DNA from 3 places in the Martinezella sp. CNPSo 3890 genome. Region 2 is predicted to be linked to each of the others. Evidence: predicted binding sites of a transcription regulator. Region 2 holds the regulator's gene; each other region holds the start of a gene.
What was found. Region 2 encodes PhoB, which activates phosphate uptake and scavenging genes when phosphate is short. Its sites were predicted from a motif close to TGTCATNNANCTGTCAT; they were not measured.
Positions count from the first base shown of each region.

Region 1: the regulator PhoB is predicted to act here: its motif matches at 1,983-1,999, upstream of AC13RC_RS18945 (inorganic phosphate transporter).
Region 3: the regulator PhoB is predicted to act here: its motif matches at 2,834-2,850, upstream of AC13RC_RS03300 (acid phosphatase).

Region 1 covers NZ_JBXSOR010000007.1:262,055-266,554, reverse strand. The annotation lists gene AC13RC_RS18950 (Ros/MucR family transcriptional regulator) at 1-118, shown strand, start outside; gene AC13RC_RS18945 (inorganic phosphate transporter) at 328-1,935, opposite strand; gene AC13RC_RS18940 (GCG_CRPN prefix-to-repeats domain-containing protein) at 2,177-2,485, shown strand; gene AC13RC_RS18935 (hypothetical protein) at 2,558-3,184, opposite strand; gene AC13RC_RS18930 (CbtA family protein) at 3,219-3,959, opposite strand; gene AC13RC_RS18925 (CbtB domain-containing protein) at 3,972-4,181, opposite strand; gene AC13RC_RS18920 (histidine phosphatase family protein) at 4,428-4,500, shown strand, end outside.
Region 2 covers NZ_JBXSOR010000001.1:24,943-29,442, reverse strand. The annotation lists gene argF (ornithine carbamoyltransferase) at 1-41, opposite strand, end outside; gene AC13RC_RS00155 (aspartate aminotransferase family protein) at 115-1,314, opposite strand; gene AC13RC_RS00150 (GcrA family cell cycle regulator) at 1,739-2,266, shown strand; gene phoB (phosphate regulon transcriptional regulator PhoB) at 2,356-3,039, opposite strand; gene phoU (phosphate signaling complex protein PhoU) at 3,071-3,784, opposite strand; gene pstB (phosphate ABC transporter ATP-binding protein PstB) at 3,835-4,500, opposite strand, start outside.
Region 3 covers NZ_JBXSOR010000001.1:664,709-669,208, reverse strand. The annotation lists gene AC13RC_RS03310 (LysM peptidoglycan-binding domain-containing protein) at 1-667, shown strand, start outside; gene AC13RC_RS03305 (ABCB family ABC transporter ATP-binding protein/permease) at 871-2,757, shown strand; gene AC13RC_RS03300 (acid phosphatase) at 2,891-3,589, shown strand; gene AC13RC_RS03295 (phosphatidylserine decarboxylase) at 3,896-4,500, shown strand, end outside.

The DNA.
Region 1 (4,500 bases), on a different contig from region 2:
ATGGGGACTTGCTCCCAACTATCCGATGGTTGCGCAGAATTACGCCAACCGTCGCTCGGAACTTGCCAAGATTTCCGGCCTCGGTGCGAACGGCAACAAGAGGGAAGGCGTCGGCTGAAGCAATCCGCAAACAGGCGCCTCATGCGCTCCTGACGGCTCGGCTTCGATGCTCCGTGGGAATGCAGGCGGATCTCGCGAACGCTTTCGATGCGTTTTGCGATGCCGGCCGCAGTGCCGCGTCTGCCGGCGGAATGCTGCAAATGAAATGACGCCCCGTCAGGGGCGCCATAGTCTTATCGAAAATGTTCGACGCCTTTATCGCGACGATTAGAAGACCTGGCGCAGCACGACGAACAGCACGAAGGCAAGCGCGATCGAAGCTGGCAGCGTCAGGATCCAGGCCATCAGCATGTTGCGAACGGTCGACCATTGCAGGCCGGAACCGTTGGCGGCCATGGTGCCGGCGACGCCGGAGGACAGGACGTGCGTGGTCGAGACCGGCAGGCCGAGATGGTCGGCAGCACCGATCGTCAGCATGGCGACGACTTCGGCGGCAGCACCCTGGCCGTAAGTCAGATGCGTCTTGCCGATCTTTTCGCCGACGGTGACGACGATGCGCTTCCAGCCAACCATCGTGCCGAGGCCGAGTGCCAGTGCCACGGCGACCTTCACCCAGAGCGGAATGAACTTGGTCGCGTGATCGACGGCGGCGTGATAGTTCGTAACGGCCTTCAGGTCGTCGGCGCTCATCGGCAGCAGCTTTTGCTTGTCGATCAGCTTCAGCGATTCACCGATCAGGTAGATGTCGTTACGAACGTTGCTGACGAGGCCGTTCGGCAGCTTCTCGACGCTCGGATAAGCGGCGATCTCGGCGCTGGTGGCGTGAATGTAGGCCTGAAGTGCCGGCGTGGTCGCATCCGACCAGATCTTGCTCTTGACAGCATCGCTGACCGCAGCCTTCGGATCGGCCGGAGCGGCAACGCCGGGCTTCACATACTTGCCAAGCACGGTCTCGACCTGCGTTGAGGCAGCCTTGTAAGCCTCGAGATAGTTGACATCGGGTGTGCGGTTCAGCGCAAAAGCCGTCGGCACCAGGCCGATGAGGATAAGCATGATGAGGCCCATGCCCTTCTGCCCGTCGTTCGAGCCGTGAGCGAAGCTGACGCCGGTGCAGGTGAAGATCAGCAGGCCGCGGATCCAGATAGGCGGCGGCGTATTGCCCTTCGGCGCTTCATAAAGCTCCTTATTGCGGATCAGCACCTTGGCGACCAGCAGCAATATTGCAGCTGCGGCAAAGCCGATGATCGGCGACAGGAGCAGCGACATGCCGACGCTGCTTGCCTGCGACCAGTCGACACCGCTGGTGGCGGAGCCGGCGGGTGCCAGGAACTGGTTGGCGAGGCCGACCCCGATGATCGAGCCGACGAGCGTATGCGAGCTCGAGGCCGGCAGGCCGAGATACCAGGTGCCGAGGTTCCAGATGATGGCGGCGGTCAATAGGGCGAAGACCATGGCGAGACCGGAGCCGGAGCCGACTTGCAGGATGAGTTCGACCGGCAGCAGCGCCAGGATGCCGAAGGCGACGGCGCCCGACGAAGTGAGAACACCGAGGAAGTTGAAGAAGCCCGACCAGATGACGGCGAATTCCGCCGGCAGCGAGCGCGTATAGATGACAGTGGCGACGGCGTTGGCAGTATCGTGGAAGCCGTTGACGAATTCGAAGCCGAGCGCGATCAGCAGCGCCAGGCCGAGTAGGATCCACGGAACGGCGGCAGCTTCGGCGAGGTCGCTGCCAAGGGCATAGCCGACATAGGCAAGGCCGGCCAGCACGACGACACCGAAGATCGGCAGAAACCATTTTGCCGAACTACCGGCGCCGTGAATTGGATGGTTGGCATTGCCACCCTCCGAAGTGTTTGAAGCGAGGTCGACCATCCCAAACTCCTTTATGGCAATTGATATCGTTGGTGTAAGCCTCCTTCATGAAACTCTCGTGACGCGCGAGTAGGTTGCGGCTGGCCGCAAATACCGGCAACAGGACGCTTTTTGGGGCTGCGGTCAGGCGTTTGGTCTGATCTTGATTTCGCCGTCAAATGGCCTTTTTCGGTTCAGCCGGCGTTCATACCTCAAGGGGTTAAATCCCGCATGTAAGGGACTTGGATAGAGGGCCATCAAAATGAGATCGTCCGTGATTGCCATCGCTGCCTTGTTTGGCAGCCTGGTTGTATCTTCGGCAGAGGCAATGCCTATCCCAGCCGTTGGGACAGCGGCCTCAGCGCCGATCGTGAAAGTTGACTATGCCTGCGGTCGTGGCTGGCACCTGACGCGCTGGGGCGAATGCCGCCCCAATCGCTGGGGTCCGCCGCCCCGGCGCTGGGGTTACTACAGGCCGCCACCGCCGCCGCCATGGGGTTGGCACGGCCATCGCCATCATCGCGATGGCTGGCGCGATGACCGTTGGCGCGATCGCCCGCGTTACTGGTAAGATCAGAAACACCGCCGCACTTCGCGGCGGTGTTTTGTTAAGGCCAGCTCGAGGAACAGTGCGCGGCGGTTCCTAAGATTGAGCTTGCGGCCGTAATGCGCGCGCGCCTAGCCATAGCCCTGCAAGTACGAACAGGCTGGCCGATAAGATCGCAGCAAGGCTTTTCGCATGAAGCGCGATATCGGCAAGCTTCGGCCGGATGAGATCGGCCGTATTGAAATTCTCGCCGCTGAATTTGCACAGGATGAGCGAGAGGTTGTTGCGCACGAGTGCCAGATCGATATCGGAGACGAGGTCGTCGACCGGTTCCTTTTCCACTTTCATGGCACGCATCTGCAGCAGCACTGCTTTTGCAGCCGCAAGATAGGCGTGCGAACATTCGTTGAAAGGGCTTTCCTCGTCGCTGACGCTGCCTGGCATCACGCCCCATAGGCAATAGGCACGCTGGATCTGCGCGAAGTTCAGGAGACGGCGGAAGGTTTCGTCGGTATCCGATATGCTCTCGGCAAGCGAAATGATCCGCCCGTAATAGGGAGAGATCACAGCCATCTCGCCATGGGTGAGACTGGGAATCGGAATGCCGGCCTGGCTGCCGGAGGAGCCGCTGCCATGTGCGGCAACCGAAACTGGCCAACCTGCAACGATGAGACAGAAGATTGCAAACAGGACGCCACTTGGATACAGGCGTCTCCCGCGCATGTTGCCATGCGCGGGATGCGATCTATTTACCACACTAAACCCGGCGTAGGGCCGCATTGCCGTAACGTGTCTGCGGCAACTGACGTTCCGCCCAGGCTCCGAAGGCAAGGCCGAGCGTCGTCCAGAGAATGGCGTGCATGCCGAGCGAGGTGACGCGGAAGCGCCAGAGCACGACGGCGGAAAATTGCTCGGGCACTTCGTTGATGGGGGGAAGCAGATATTGGATCAGCGCGATGAAGACGATGTAGCCAATGCCGGCAATGATCGCACCGTTCCAGGAACCATATCGCGCTGCCAGCCTGCGACCGAAGCCCACCGCGACGACCATGCCGACGACGGAGGCAACGATCATGATGAAGAACAGTTCCGTTCTCGCGCCGATCGTATCGGGATTGCCGACGGCCGGTGGGTTTGCCGGATACTTGAGATCGGGCACGAGCGAAATCGTCACGAAAGCGGCGAGCGCGAGCAGCGCTGCCGTGCCGCGCGCACCCAAGGGGCTGATGCGGCCGTAGATGAAGGAGAAAACCAGCGCGAACAATCCGCCGATTGCGGTGGAAAAGATCACGCTGCCGGTGAAGAGGCCGATGCCCGCCTGCGTAGCGCGGCTGACAATCTCTGGTTCAGGAGCTTCGCCGGCCGCCTGCGCGGCCTTTTCTTCAAACCCGATGGCCCAGTCGACCAGCGGTTCGCCGAAGATGTGGGCAAAAGCAAAAACGAAAATACCGGTCAAGGCCCCGACGATCATGCCGCGGAGCAAAAGACGTCCAACCATGTGCTTGACCCCTTAGTGGCAGGGGAAGCCGAGCAGGTGGCGGGCATCATGCACGAATTCGTGCACATACATGCCCGAGAAGAGCGAGGTCGCGCCTTCTTCTGCGCCGATGAAATAGATCGCAAGCAGCATCAGCAGGCCGGCAAAAATAGCCCAGGGCAGGATTTGGCCGAGCGGAATCGGCTGTGGAACTGCGGTTGGGGCGAAAGTGGTGTCGGACATTGTATTTCCCTCTTTAAGAAAAGCGCGTTCCATTTGCGGAAGGGTTCTTGCGGGAAGGGTCTGGCTCTCGGAGGGCGGAACTCGTCCGTCTTTGATTACAGTGGCGCGACCGCGCCGGGATTCCACCGGCTTCCACACCCGCAAGTGCAAGTTTATAGCTATCTGCAAATATAATTGTCAATCAAGCGCCACTGCGATGCTAAATCGCGACAAGAGCGCACCGGGGGATGGAATAGAGGAAGTTTCATGAAAACGCGTTTGAGCTGGATTTGCCATGGGGCAACGCAAGCCAATCGGAATGGCTGCTTTCCGGATGACG
Region 2 (4,500 bases):
GGAACGGCAGAGAGGTCGAGAAAGTGTTTCGGAGAAGCCATGTCCTTACCTGTGCTCCAGAAAAAACAATAACGCCCGCGTGGGGCAGGAACGCCCCGTCAGCGGGCGTTGAACTCAAGCCGATTTCTTGGTGCGGGCAGCGCGCGCACGCTCGGCGGCACGCTCCAGGCGGGCAAGACCTTCGCGTGCTTCTTCGGCGGTGACGACCAGCGGCGGCAGAAGGCGGATGACGTTATCGCCGGCCGGCACGCCGAGCAGATGCTCGGCACGGATAGCCTGCAGCAGCTCTGCCTGCGGAATGGCCGCCTTGATGCCGAGCATCAGACCTTCGCCGCGAACGTCCTCGATGATGTCAGGAAAACGATCCTTGAGCGAGGCGAGCCCCTGGCGGAAGACCAGCGAGACATCGCGCACATGCTGCAGGAAGCCTTCGGCAAGCACGATATCGAGAACGGCATTTCCGACCGCCATAGCAAGCGGATTGCCGCCATAGGTCGAGCCGTGCGTGCCCGCCTTCATGCCTGAGGCGGCTTCTGCCGTCGCAAGGCATGCACCGAGCGGGAAACCGCCGCCGATGCCCTTGGCGACAGCCATGATATCAGGCTTGATGCCGGCCCATTCATAGGCGAAGAGCTTGCCAGTGCGGCCGACGCCACACTGTACTTCGTCGAGGATCAGCAGCAGGCCATGTTCGTCGCAGATCTCACGCAGCCCGCGCAGGAATTCGTTGGTGGCCGGACGGATGCCGCCCTCGCCCTGGACCGGCTCGATCAGGATTCCGGCCGTCGCATCCGTGATGGCGGCGCGCACGGCATCGAGATCGCCGAATTGTACCTGATCGAAACCCGGTGCCTTGGGTCCGAAGCCCTCGATATACTTCTCCTGGCCGCCTGCGGCGATGGTCGCGATGGTGCGGCCGTGGAAGGCGCCCTCGAAGGTGATGATGTGGAACTTTTCGGGATGCCCCTTGGCGAATTGATAGCGCCGCGCCGTCTTGATGGCGCATTCCAGCGCCTCGGCGCCCGAATTGGTGAAGAATACCTTGTCGGCGAAGGTCGCTTCCGTCAGCCGCTTCGACAGCTTCTCCTGACCTGGCACCTCGTAGAGGTTCGACAGGTGCCAGACCTTGTCGGCCTGGGCCTTCAATTCGGCGACGAGATGAGGATGGGCGTGACCGAGCGAGTTGACCGCGACGCCGGCTGCGAAATCGAGGTAGCGCTCGCCATTTTCGGTGACCAGCCAGACGCCCTCGCCTCGCTCGAACCGTAACGGAGCGCGCATATAGGTGTCATAAAGCGGCGTGGTCTCGGCCATGGCCATATCTCCTGATCACAACTTTAAGGACCGATCGCTTCGATTTGATGAAACGGGTCCGAAAAAATCAAAAATGCCGCCTTGCGGCGGCCTGGGCACTATTGATGTTTTGCACCGCGATGTCAACAAAACTGGCGTTTTAGCAGTTGCGAGAAAGCGCTTGCCGGCAAAAGAGATGGGTTGGGCGGCGCCTATGGCAGAAATGCCACGCCCGGACAGCAAGTTGGGGAAAACCTCGAAATCGATTCCTCAAGATTCCCGCGACTCTTGTCACGGAGTCAGCCTCACACTAGGTTAAAAAGCAATTGCTAGACTGCATGCGGCGGAACTAGTCACCACAATTTTAGAGCGTTTCGCGCCTCGTTCCCATGCGAGGCAATGGTGAGGGATTCTGCCATCGGAAACGCGACAGCGGAGACAGGGCATGAATTGGACAGACGAACGCGTCGAGAAGCTGAAAAAGCTATGGTCCGAAGGGTTGAGCGCCAGCCAGATCGCTGCGCAGCTCGGTGGCGTGAGCCGTAATGCCGTTATCGGCAAGGTGCACCGCCTGAACCTTCCTGGCCGAGCGAAGGCCGGCGGCACGGCAACCGCGACGCGCACGCCAAAGCGCAGTGCCGCGGCTCCTCGCGCAACGACCTACGGCTCGCGCGTCGCTACCCGCACCGTGGTCGCCCGCCAGCAGGGCGCAACCATGCTGAAGGAAGAGATCGAGATCGATTCCGTCAATGAAATTCAGTATCGCCCGGCATCGAACGTCGTCGTTCCGATCTCCCGCCGCCTCGGCCTGACGGAGCTGACGGAACGCACCTGCAAATGGCCGGTCGGGGACCCGCTGAAGGACGACTTCCACTTCTGCGGCAATGACAGCCCGGATTCGTCGCCCTACTGCACCTATCATCAGCGCATGGCCTACCAGCCAGTGCATGACCGCCGCCGCAACAACGGCTGAAAGTTACCGCAAGACAAAGAGAAACGGGCCCCTCGAGGCCCGTTTTTCTATTTCCGCCGCTATTTAGTAACACCCGAGCGGCAAGCCGCTCAGGCTTCCATGGAATAGCCCGCGCCGCGAACGGTGCGGATGACATCCTGCATATTGGAGAAATTGAGCGCCTTGCGCAGACGGCCGACATGGACGTCGACAGTGCGTTCATCGACGTAGATATCGTGCCCCCATACGCCATCGAGCAGCTGCGAACGCGAGAAGACGCGGCCTGGCGAAGACATCAGGAACTCCAGCAGGCGGAATTCTGTCGGCCCCAGCCGGACTTCGCGGCTCTTGCGGTGGACGCGATGGGTTTCGCGGTCCAGCTCGATATCGCCGCAACGCAGCACCGTGGAGAGAACCTCCGGGCGGGCGCGCCGCAGCATCGCCTTGACGCGGGCCATCAGCTCCGGCGTCGAGAACGGCTTGACGACGTAATCGTCCGCGCCGGTCGAAAGTCCGCGCACGCGCTCGCTTTCCTCGCCGCGGGCCGTCAGCATGATGATCGGCAGGCGCTCCGTCTCCGGCCGCATACGCAGCCGGCGGCAGAGCTCGATGCCGGACACGCCGGGGAGCATCCAGTCGAGGATCAGGAGATCGGGGATGCGCTCCTGGAGACGCAGCTCGGCCTCATCGCCTCTGAGGATGGTGTCGACCTCGAAGCCTTCGGCCTCAAGATTGTAGCGCAGCAGAACGCTAAGCGCTTCCTCGTCTTCTACAACAGCAACTCTCGGAACCATGCGCCTATGGTCTCCTTTCTTCGCTTCCAGATTATTCCGTCACTGCGCCGACGGTGTTGGCGGTATCGTCCTTCGGGCGCTCGCCTTCCGGCTGAGCACCGGTCGCCATGTAATAGATCGTCTCGGCGATGTTGGTGGCATGGTCGCCGATGCGCTCGATGTTCTTGGCGCAGAAGAGAAGATGCGTGCAGGTGGTGATGTTGCGCGGATCTTCCATCATGTAGGTCAGCATCTCGCGGAAGAGCGAGGTGTACATGGCGTCGATTTCCTCGTCGCGTTCGCGGATCGACACGGCCTTGTCCGGCGAGCGGGTGGCGTAGACATCAAGAACTTCCTTGAGCTGGCTCAGTGCCAGTTCGGAGAGGTGTTCGATGCCACGAGCGAGACGACGCGGCACGCCCGTGCCCTGAACGGCGATGACGCGCTTTGCGGTATTCTTGCCGAGATCACCGACGCGCTCCAGATCGGAGGCGATGCGGATCGAGCCCATGATTTCGCGCAGGTCCGCTGCCATCGGCTGACGACGAGCGATGGTGACGATCGCCTTGTCACCAACTTCGCGCTCGGCATGGTCGAGAACGACGTCGTCGGAGATGACCTTCTGGGCCAGGGCCGCGTCGCTGTTGACGAGAGCGCGTACGCTGTCGCTAACCATCTGCTCGGCCAGGCCGCCCATTTCGGCAATGCGGCGCGTCAGAAACTTCAGGTCTTCGTCATAGGCAGAGAGAATGTGAGTGGAGACCATTTTTCTATCCTCAAGTGAACTGTGTGAAAGGAGCCGCGCGCCTGCCATCATCAACCAAAACGGCCCATGATGTAATCCTGCGTGCGGAAATCGTCGGGATTGGTGAACATCTTATCGGTGTCGTTCTCCTCGACCAGGTGGCCGAGATGGAACATTGCGGTACGCTGCGAGACGCGGGCGGCCTGCTGCATGGAATGCGTCACGATGACGATGGTGAAATTCTCCCGAAGCTCGTGGATGAGATCCTCGACCTTGGCGGTTGCGATCGGATCGAGCGCCGAGCACGGCTCGTCCATCAGGATCACCTCGGGGCTGACCGCGACGGCGCGCGCGATGCAGAGGCGCTGCTGCTGGCCGCCCGACAGGCTCGTGCCGGCGTCATGGAGCCGATCCTTCACCTCACCCCATAGACCGGCCTTCTGCAGACTGGTTTCGACGATATGCTCGAGATCGGCCTTTGAGCGATGCAGGCCATGGATGCGCGGGCCGTAGGCGACGTTCTCGTAGATCGACTTCGGAAACGGGTTGGGCTTCTGGAAGACCATGCCGACGCGGGCGCGCAATTCCACGACATCGATGCTGTCGTCGTAGACATCCTGATCGTCGAGCGTGATCTTGCCGGTGACGCGGCAGGTCTCGATGGTATCGTTCATGCGGTTGAGGCAGCGCAGGAAGGTGGACTTGCCGCAGCCGGATGGGCCGATCAGAGCCGTCAC
Region 3 (4,500 bases), 640 kb from region 2:
TGGTCAAGGGCAGACGGCCACGGCAAACATGGTGCCGCTCGACGAGGGCGAGCTTGCCAAGCTCAAGGAAGGCGCGGGCAAGGCTTTTGCGCTGCTCAAGGGCCTCTTTACCGACGGCAAGCAGCCGAATACGGAGCAGCTCGCAGCCGCCCGCTCCGGCACGGAAATCGCGCTCAAGTCGCTGTCTGAATTCCGGCCGACCATCAACGCCAGTGCTGCGTTGAAGAAGGCTGCTTCCGACGCTTCGAGCACGGCCTCCAAGGCGCTTGCCACCTTGCTGGCTTTGCCGAAAGATCCGAAATCGGTCGGCGCGGCGCTGCCTGGGCTCGAACAGATGATCGCTGTTATCACGCAGCCTGCTCAGACGGCACCGGCGCAGCCGAACACAGAGGTCTCATCCAACGACAGTGGCCCGAAGACGCTCGAACAGGCACCGCTGTCGCAGGACACCAATGCCGTCATCATCCGTCGCGGCGATACGCTGTGGCAGATATCACGCCGCATCTACGGTGCGGGCGTGCGCTACACGACGATCTATCTGGCCAACGAGGACAAGATCAACAATCCGGACCGCATCCTGCCGGGTCAGGTCTTCGGTCTGCCGAAGGATGCATTGCCGAATGCCGAGGAGCTTCACCGCAAGCGGCTTTCGGGCGAGCACCTCTAGCGCAACGACAGCCCATCGTGAACATTGGCAGCGGCCAGGCTCATCAACGCCTGGCCGCTGCTTTTATACCGCATGAAAATAGTATAAGCGTCGCCCGACCCCATAGCCTTCCCACAACGGCCATGTCTTGGCCATGAAGGCTTGCCAGTCGGCTGTGCAAACGCTGCCACATCCGGCTGCCCAATCATTCGCCGGAGACGGACATGGCAGGCCAGAAGAAAACCATATCGGCGGATTCCAGCAATCCATTGAACACGATCGTCAATCTCTGGCCCTATATGTGGCCGAGCGGGCGCATGGATCTGAAAATGCGGGTGGTCTGGGCGACCGTCTTCCTGTTAGTGTCGAAATTTTTCCTGCTGCTGGTCCCCTACTTCTTCAAATGGTCCGTCGATGCGCTGAACGGCAAGGTCGACATGCAAGGCATTCTGCCTGCTTTCCTGGTCGGCGCCATCGCTTTGATCATCGCCACGAACGCGACGCGTCTGATCCAGCTCGGCCTCAACCAGCTGCGCGATGCCCTGTTTGCGAGCGTCGGCCAATATGCGGTGCGCCAGCTCGCCTACAGAACCTTCGTGCACATGCACGAGCTCTCGCTGCGTTTCCATCTGGAGCGCAAGACCGGAGGCCTCTCGCGCATCATCGAGCGCGGCACCAAGGGCATCGAGACAATCGTCCGCTTCACGATCCTCAACACGTTTCCGACCTTCATCGAATTCCTGCTGACCGCCATCATCTTCTGGCGCGGCTATGGCTTTCCCTATCTCGCCGTCACGGCCGTCACGGTCTGGCTCTATATCTGGTTCACCGTCAAGGCGAGCGACTGGCGTATCTCCATCCGCCGGACGATGAACAACAGCGATACCGACGCCAACACCAAGGCGATCGATTCGCTGCTGAACTTCGAGACGGTCAAATATTTCGGCAACGAGGAGATGGAAGCCAGACGCTTCGATCAATCGATGGAGCGATATGAAAAGGCAGCCACCAGCGTCTGGACGTCGCTTGGCTGGCTGAACTTCGGCCAAGGCTTGATCTTCGGCCTTGGCACGACGGTGATGTTGGTCATGTCGGGCTGGTCCGTCTTGAACGGCCATCACACGGTCGGCGACTTCGTGTTCATCAACGCCATGCTGCTACAGCTCTCCGTGCCGCTCAACTTCATCGGCTTCGTCTATCGCGAAATACGCCAGGGCCTGACCGATATCGAGGAAATGTTCGACCTGCTCGAGGTCAAGCCCGAGGTGGTCGACGCGCCTGACGCCAAGGAGCTCGTCATCGGCAATGGCGCGATCACGTTCAAGGACGTGCATTTCGCCTATGATCCGGCGCGGCCGATCTTGAAGGGCATCTCCTTTGAGGTGCCGGCTGGCAAGACGGTCGCCGTGGTCGGGCCTTCGGGCGCCGGTAAATCGACGCTGTCGCGCTTGCTCTATCGTTTCTACGATGTGCAGAGCGGTACGATCACCATCGACGGTCAGGATCTGCGAGCCGTCACGCAGAAGAGCCTGCGCAAGGTCATCGGCATGGTGCCGCAGGATACCGTGCTCTTCAACGATACCATCGCCTACAACATCCGCTATGGCCGTCTGAGCGCCAGCGAAGGGGAAGTTACCGCGGCCGCGGAGATCGCGCAGATCGGCGAGTTCATCCGCAATCTGCCGGAAGGCTTCGAGACCAAGGTCGGCGAGCGTGGCCTCAAATTGTCTGGCGGCGAGAAGCAGCGCGTCGCGATCGCGCGCACCATTCTCAAGGCGCCGCCGGTCCTGATCCTCGACGAGGCGACCTCGGCGCTCGATACGACGACCGAGCGCGAAATACAGGCAGCCCTCGACGTCGTCTCCAAGAACCGTACGACGCTTGTCATCGCTCACCGCCTGTCGACCGTCATCGGAGCGGATGAGATCATCGTGCTGAAAAGCGGCGTGATCGCCGAGCGCGGCACACATGCCGAGCTTCTGGCGCGGAACGGGCTTTATGCGTCCATGTGGAGCCGCCAGCGCGAGGCAACGCAGGCGGAGGAGCATCTGAAACAGGTACGCGAAAACGACGATCTCGGCGTTGTCGACCGACTGGCGCCTGCAAGCTGAGAAAACCCGTGGAAGCGTGGAACTCCACCGCCCATGACAGCATCGGGTGCGCAGCGGTTATGCACCGATTGTTGTCACGAGACTGAGATGACAGCTTGCTAGGTACGAGGGTCTTTTCAACGGAGCCCCTCAAATGCGTAGTTTTGCCAAAGCTTTCAGCCTGTTGCTCGTCGTCGGCCTGGCCTCGCCGGTTTTCGCCGAAGATGCCAAGCCTTTCACCGATGCCAAGGAGATCAACCTCCTCGATCTGCTGCCGCCTCCGCCCGCCAATGATTCCGCACAGATGAAGGCTGAGCTCGGCGAAATCCTGACGATCCAGGTGACCCGCACGCCGGAAATGGGGGCTCGCGCCGTGGCCGATGCCGAAGAGAACGTCTGGCGCTTCTCCGACGTCATCGACAATCCGAAATTCACCAAGGAAAACCTGCCGAAGTTTTCGGCCTTCTTCGATCGCGTCGTCGAGACCGAAGGCGCCGTCGTCGATCCCGCCAAGGATGTCTGGAAGCGTCCGCGCCCCCATCTCTACAGCGATCTGGTCAAGCCGATCGTGCCGCTCTCCAAGTCCGGCTCCTATCCATCCGGCCACACCACGGTCGGCACGCTGATGGGCATCGTGCTTGCCAACATGGTGCCGGAAAAGCGCGCCGCCATCATGGCTCGCGCCTGGGAATACGGCCATAACCGTATCGTCGGCGGCATCCACTATGCTTCCGATATCGAAGCCGGCCGCATTGCAGGCACCGTCATCGCCGAAACCATCATGACGCATGAGGACTACAAGACCGAGTATGAGGGCGCCAAGGCTGAACTGCGCGCCGCTCTCGGCCTCTGATTTCCGATCGGCCGACGCGGGACACAGGAGGCCGCCGCCATCGGCGGCCTTTTCATTGCGTCCCGCACGGGTTTCCACAGGCTGCACTTTTCAAGTCAGGGGAACGTTGGCATCTTGCTCGACGCGGATTGCGTTGAGGACGAGCGCGCGAAAGCATTGCCCATGACAGAGTTTGCCTGTAGTCACGCTCGACTGGTATTCAGAGCAAGACCGCTTATCTTGTTCTCATTCTTTTGACTGGCATGATCTTGCCGAAGAACCGGAGCCCGGTTCCTGGTGAGCATGCCCTAACGGAGTAGGCCATAGATGAGCTTGATGAACAGCGTACGCAACGTCATCGTTCCCATACACAAGGAGGGCTATCCCTTCGTTGCAGGCTTCTTCGTCGCGTCGCTGGTGCTCGGTTGGATCTTCAAGCCGCTCTTCTGGATCGGCCTGATCCTGACGCTGTGGTGCGCCTATTTCTTCCGCGATCCCGAACGTATGACGCCTCAGGACGATGATCTGGCGATATCGCCTGCCGACGGCAAGGTTTCGAGCGTGCAGATGGTGACGCCGCCGGCCGAGCTCAATCTCGGCAGCCAGCCGATGCTGCGTATCTCGATCTTCATGAACGTCTTCGATTGCCATGTGAACCGTTCGCCGATGCGCGGTCGCATCACCAACGTCGCCTATCGCCAGGGCAGCTTCCTCAATGCCGAACTCGACAAGGCCAGCGAACAGAATGAACGCAACGGCCTCGTGATCGAAACGAAGCATGGCGAAATCGGCGTCGTGCAGATTGCCGGCCTCGTTGCCCGCCGCATTCTTTGCTTCGTCCATCCGAACGAGCCGCTGGATGCCGGCGAACGCATCGGCCTCATCCGCTTCGGCTCGCGCCTCGATGTCTTCCTGCCGGAAGGCGCTTCGTC